Aliamphritea hakodatensis: one gene and its partner. The protein of the gene in region 1 interacts with the protein of each later gene in a pairwise test. Links are inferred from orthologs where the notes say so. Each region holds a gene or a part of one and is shown in the gene's direction. Other genes may lie near its edges.

Region 1 (3,060 bases):
TCCCTATGACCATGCAATTTTCTGCCAAAGACAGTTTATCCGAGCACCCGTTACGGGAAGAGCTGTATGCCGAAATGCATTCCCGGCCTTTCCGGGTGATAGATGCACCGGCACGGATCAGCCATCTGGTGATCATGTGCGACGAGTCGCAGAAAAAATCCCAGTATCAGCATTTACTCAGCCTGTGTGAAAACTACGGGGTTGCGCCACCGGATCAGGACGTCGCTTTTTTTCAGATGGACCTGAACGGCTTGCAAATGCGCCGTGAAAAGCACCTTGAGTTTATAGCCTACACCTTTACCAGCCGTTGTGATGATGCCGAAGCACCCTTTGCCCACAGTTGTGTGGGTGGCTTACCGGAAGCCTGGCTGGCCGGGCTGGAAGGGCAGATCATTACCGCCTTTCACGTCACCGTACTGGATGTAGCGGAATCCGGCGAACCGGATATTCCGCAGGTTAAGCAATACTTCGACGACATGCGTCTGATTGGCAGCCAGCCCTCACAGGGGGCGGTACAGGTCTGGACCACCTATCAGCTGCACGATGACGGTTACGGCCGTTTTCTGGTCTATAACCGGGAGATGAGTGCCAGCCAGTTAGGCCGTCTGGTACAGCGTCTGGTGGAAATTGAAACCTACCGTTTAATGACCCTTCTTGGCCTGCCGCTGGCCCGTTCAATCAGCCCGCAACTGCGGCAGATGGATTTGCAGCTGGCAGAGCTGACCCAGACCCTGGCGCAGGGGGAGCAGCAGGAAGGTTTTGAAGATGCCCAGCATTTGCTTGGCCGGCTGACGGACATTGCCTCGCAGGTTGAAGCCTACCGGGCGCAGTCTACTTTCCGCTTTAATGCCACCCTGGCTTATCAGGCCATCATGTTTAATAACATTGATGAACTGCGGGAAGACGAAGTGTCCGGCCACCTGACCTTGCAGGAATTCATCGGCCGGCGGGTTGGCCCTGCGGTTAAAACCTGTGAATCGGTCGCCGCCCGTCTGGAAGACTTGTCCCGCCGGATCGACCGGGTCAGTGATATGCTGCGTACCCAGGTGGATCTGTCGATTCAGGGGCAGAATCAGGAACTGCTCAGCTCCATGGACCGGCGCTCAAAAATCCAGCTGATGATGCAACACACCGTAGAAGGGTTATCGGTTGCGGCGATCAGTTATTACACCATCGGGCTGGTGAAAATATTTCTTGGGGTGCTCTACGATCAGGGCATCTCATTCGATAAAAGTCTGGCGCTGGGGATCTCCATGCCGCTGGTGATCATTGTGGTTGCCTGGCTGACCCGGCGTATTCATTCGAAATTTAATAAACTGGCTGATGATCCGGATTCCCGGTCAGGTCATGGGTAAAGGTGTGAAATGACACAAACAATTGCTGCACAGATTGAGTCCATGCTGCGTGATTCACTGGCTGTGGACCAGCTGTATATTGAAAATGAAAGCCACATGCACAGCGGCCCGGCAACCGACAGCCATTTTAAAGTGGCAATCGTCTCTGACGACTTTACCGGCAAACGACTGGTTGCCCGTCATCAGGCGGTCTATAAAGCAGTGGACAGCCTGATGAACAATCCGATCCATGCATTCTCCATGCATCTGTATACCCGACAGGAATGGACTGATAAAAACGGTGAGATTCCATTGTCTCCTAACTGCATGGGCGGCTCTAAGTAAGCCTCAGAAACAAGCGCTCCGGCCCCGGCCACAGCGCTTTTTTTGTGTCTCAGTTCTTACTTAGAGATTGATAAGAAAAGGTGCATCTATTGTTGATGAACATCAATGTTTTTCTTTACCGGCAGCGCGATAGTTAAGTCATCAAAAGCATCTGTTAAGGGAACGAAGATGAGCATTGAGCACCACGATCTGATCCACGAACTGCCGGAATATCGCCAGCGTATCCACGATTTAAAGATATCAAACGCACACTTTTCACGGCTGTTTGATGAGTATCATGACGTCACCAAGGAGGTGGAACGTATGGAGACACTCACTGAGCCGGTCTGTAGCGACACAGAAAATGCCCGTAAAGCCAAACGTCTGCACCTGAAAGATCAGCTGTTTGCGATGCTGACGGCTGAGCCGGCCTGATAACCAAATACGCCGAATTCTGATTTCGTTATCAAACCCGCTTTATTGCGGGTTTTTTTATATTTATAGTGTCAGTAACGGTTATATTTTTTTGTAGGATTATTAATGCATTCAAGCGGTTACAACTGGCGCTACATTTTTTCCATCGCCCGTGAATATAAGCCGGAACTGATAAAGGCTAATCTGATTGCGCTGGTGGCCACCATTGCCAGCGTACCTTTACCCCTGCTGATGCCATTACTGGTCGATGAAGTCTTGCTGGGGCAGCCGGCAACCCTGGTGGAAATCTGTCAGCAACTGTTCCCTGCATCCTGGCAGGGGGCAATACTCTACATCACCGCGATACTGGTGCTGACCATCATCCTGCGCTGTATCGCGCTGGTGCTGAACGTCTGGCAGGGCAGGCAGTTTACCCACATTTCCAAAGAAGTGGTGTTCCGTATCCGGCAGGGGCTGCTGCAAAAACTTAAACGTATCTCCATGGCGAAATACGAAACCCTGGGCAGCGGTAAAGTCAGCAATCACTTTGTGGTAGATCTGGATACCATTGATCAGTTTGTCGGTACGTCTCTGAGCAAGCTGCTGCTGGCAGGGCTGACCATTGCCGGCACCGCAGTGGTGCTGCTGTGGATGCACTGGCAACTGGCACTGTTTATTCTGCTGCTGAATCCTATCGTTGTGTACTTCACCATGGTGCTGGGCAAACGGGTTAAAGAACTGAAGAAGGATGAAAACGCCGCCTACGGAGCATTTCAGAGTTCCCTGATTGAAGTCCTGGAAGGGATTTACCAGATCCGTGCTGCCAACCGTGAAAAACATTATCTGCAGCGCTTACAGGATCAGGCCGCCGAGGTCCGGGACCGTTCCGTTGCCTTTGGCTGGCGCAGCGAGGCGGCTGGCCGGTTCAGCTTTATGGTGTTCCTGGTGGGGTTCGATTTATTCCGTGCCCTGTCCATGCTGATGGTGG
Region 2 (3,308 bases), 470 kb from region 1 along the record:
AATAAAAAGGGCCTGACGAATCAGGCCTCCTTAATTTCGTTAATGAATCAGAGCTGGCGGTTATTCGTCAGCCATATAAACCTTGATGATGCGCGATACAGTGTTTACCAGCAGTTTGGCTTCGCTGTCGGTCATCGTCAGAGGCGGTAACAGACGTACCACTTTACCGCCACCGGTAATGTTCAGCAGTACACCTTTTACCTTCGCAAGCACTGCCAGTTCGGAACCGGCTTCGCTCAGTTCAATGGCAATCATCATGCCTTTGTTACGTACTTCCTTAACGCTTTCAGAACCGCCCAGCTGATCGCGGAAACCGTCGGCAATCTGGTCGCCCAGTTCCGCAGCCCGCTGGTCCAGCTTGTCATTGGTGATGGTATCGACCACCGCCAGTGCTGCGGCACAGCAAAGCGGGTTGCCACCGTATGTGGAGCCGTGGGTACCCGGAATCAGGATCTCAGCCGCTTTACCACGGGCCAGACAGGCACCGATCGGCACACCGTTACCCAGACCTTTAGCTGTGGTCACCACATCAGGAAGAATATTGTTTTGCTGGTACGCAAAGTAGCTGCCGGTACGGCCGTTGCCGGTCTGAACTTCATCCAGCATCAGCAGCCAGTCGTGTTCGTCGCAGATATCCCGCAACTGGTTCAGGTAATCATCAGCGGGGATAACCACGCCGCCTTCACCCTGAATCGGTTCAACCAGAATTGCTACAACGTTCGGGTTGTTGGCAGCAATCTTACGCACAGCGTCAACGTCATTGAACGGTGCCCGGACAAAACCGCTGACCAGTGGCTCAAAGCCAGCCTGGACTGCACGGTTACCGGTGGCGCTCAGAGTCGCCATCGTACGGCCATGGAAAGAACCGTCCATGACGATTGTGACCGGCTGATCGATGCCTTTACCGTGACCGTAGCGACGGGCCAGTTTAATGGCCGCTTCGTTAGCTTCTGCACCGGAGTTACCGAAGAAGACGCTGTCCATGCCGGAGATCTGGGTCAGACGGCGGGCCAGACGTTCCTGGTTCGGAATGGTGTACAGGTTTGAGGTATGAATAAGCTGGCTGGCCTGTTCGCTGATCGCGGTGGTAACCGCCGGGTGCGCGTGACCCAGACCGCAAACGGCAATGCCGCTCAGCGCGTCCAGATACTTGTGGCCATCGGTATCATACAGCCAGGAACCTTCGCCGTGATCAAAGGCGACGGACAGGCGTGCATAAGTGTTCATTATGGGCTGTGTAGACATAAAGTCCCTCTCTGCAACATGGACCCATCGCCAATAAAGAAGAAGTCTCGGCGTGGAAAAAACGCAAAAGTCTATTCAATCGACGCAAGTTTAGCAATCTTTGCCGTAATTTATCTGTTAATGAGGCTGTTTCGGACTTGAATTTATTGATCCGTGTCACAATGATTTATAAAGACAGGGATTAGCATAGACAGCTGCTCATTCGGGCAGACAGGCGGCCGAATATTTCTTGAGTAAATCACTCGGGTTTATGCTAGGCTTGCGTTTTTTTTAACGCCCCCGCAGAAACGGGCGAAAGTTTTGACAGGTTTAAAGGTGTACTTATGAGCGTCGTTGATACCATTAAAGAGCAGATCGAATCCAATGATATTCTGCTGTACATGAAGGGCACGCCCCGTTTCCCGCAGTGTGGCTTTTCTTCCCGCACAGTTGAAGCGGTGATGGAGTGCGGCGAGCGCTTTGCGTTTGTGAACATTCTGGAAAATCCGGAAATCCGCTCTGAGCTGCCAAAATACGCTAACTGGCCAACCTTCCCGCAACTGTGGGTAAAAGGTGAGCTGATCGGTGGCTGCGACATCGTTGCTGAAATGGCGGCAAGCGGCGAGCTGAAAGAACTGATTGCTGAAGCGGCTGCGGGTCAGGCTGAAAGCGAATAAGTCATAGTTGGATCAGCAGGCTGGTAATTAATATTCTTTATCGTTTTTATTGACGCGTTTAATTAGTCTAATAAGAACTATCTGCTATGCTGATCCGCACTTAATTTGTGCGCGGGAAACCGCTGTATTCTTTAATTCATTTAAGAGAGAACTAAACATGGCCGTATTAGTAGGTAAGAACGCTCCGGACTTTACAGCACCAGCCGTACTGGGCAACGGTGAAATCGTTGATGCTTTTACACTGTCTGAAGCAACTAAGGGCAAGAAAGCTGTAGTATTCTTCTACCCACTGGACTTCACTTTCGTATGTCCTTCTGAGCTGCTGGCTTTCGATCACCGTATCGAAGAATTTGCTAAGCGTGGCGTTGAAGTAATCGGTGTTTCTATCGACTCTCACTTCTCTCACAACGCATGGCGTAACACCCCTGTAGAGCAGGGTGGTATTGGTCCGGTTAAATACACGCTGGTTGCCGACATGACTCACAGCATCTGCAAAGACTACGACGTTGAGTCTGAAGGCGGCGTTGCTTTCCGTGGTTCTTTCCTGATCGACGAAGACGGTCTGGTACGTCACCAGGTTGTTAACGATCTGCCACTGGGCCGTAACGTTGACGAAATGCTGCGTATGGTTGACGCGCTGGCGTTCCACCAGAAGAACGGTGAAGTTTGCCCTGCAGGCTGGAGCGAAGGTGACGAAGGTATGGTTGCATCTCCTGAAGGTGTTGCAAGCTACCTGTCTGACAACGCTGACAAGCTGTAAGATTTAAGTATCTTAAAAAACCGCCTTCATGGCGGTTTTTTTGTGGCTGCCGTTCAGTGCCTGCGGTGTCGGCTGTATGTAAAAAATGCATGTGCTACATAGCGAATTAGAATGACCGGTTTTGTGCTGCTTGCGGTATGATAGCCGGTCTTTTCGTGTTTGCTGTCCGGGCTGTTCTGCCCCGGTGCTGTTGCTGATACTTTTCTTAATAACTTCATTAATGAATGAATGACGGGATGTCCTGTGCCGAATAAGTCTTTTGCGGGCGAAATGCCGTTCGCTGAATTTGTTACCCTGATGGCTATGATGATGTCATTGGTTGCCCTTGCTATTGATGCCATGTTACCGGCGCTGGCGCTGATGGGAGACGCGCTTCAGGTGACCGATGCGAATGATGTGCAACTGGTGGTTTCCGTCCTGTTTCTTGGCATGGCTGTGGGGCAGCTGTGTTATGGCCCCGCTTCGGACAGTTTTGGCCGCCGGCCGGTGATGTATGTGGGCTATGCACTCTTTATTGCTGGCGGGGTTTTGAGCATCGCCGCGCAGGATCTCGATGTGATGCTGCTTGGGCGGTTTTTACAGGGGTTTGGGCTGGCAGCCCCCAAGATACTCACGGTGGCGATTGTCCGGGATCAGTTTGCCGGACG

What was found.
Region 2: the proteins of PCI15_RS15565 (region 1) and grxD interact in binary tests that used the Escherichia coli proteins (3 or more experiments, as listed by UniProt). The link is inferred for Aliamphritea hakodatensis from one-to-one orthologs.

What each region holds. Positions count from the first base shown.
Region 1 is NZ_AP025281.1:3,372,912-3,375,971, reverse strand. The notes cover bases 287-3,021. They hold PCI15_RS15565 (BolA family protein), read left to right. Parts: upstream 287-1,364; coding sequence 1,365-1,679; downstream 1,680-3,021. Other genes in these bases: PCI15_RS15555 (ABC transporter ATP-binding protein), read left to right, coding at 2,199-3,021; PCI15_RS15560 (HP1242/YdcH family protein), read left to right, coding at 1,848-2,093; PCI15_RS15570 (DUF3422 family protein), read left to right, coding at 287-1,355. Also shown: more of PCI15_RS15570, read left to right, coding at 6-286; more of PCI15_RS15555, read left to right, coding at 3,022-3,060. UniProt on the Escherichia coli protein: Transcriptional regulator that plays an important role in general stress response. Has many effects on cell morphology, cell growth and cell division. Acts by regulating the transcription of many genes, including dacA (PBP-5), dacC (PBP-6), ampC and mreB.
Region 2 is NZ_AP025281.1:3,839,614-3,842,921, reverse strand. The notes cover bases 252-3,234. They hold grxD (Grx4 family monothiol glutaredoxin), read left to right. Parts: upstream 252-1,568; coding sequence 1,569-1,901; downstream 1,902-3,234. Other genes in these bases: PCI15_RS17535 (multidrug effflux MFS transporter), read left to right, coding at 2,905-3,234; PCI15_RS17540 (peroxiredoxin), read left to right, coding at 2,059-2,661; PCI15_RS17550 (aspartate aminotransferase family protein), read right to left, coding at 252-1,245. Outside these bases: more of PCI15_RS17550, read right to left, coding at 61-251; more of PCI15_RS17535, read left to right, coding at 3,235-3,308. UniProt on the Escherichia coli protein: Monothiol glutaredoxin involved in the biogenesis of iron-sulfur clusters.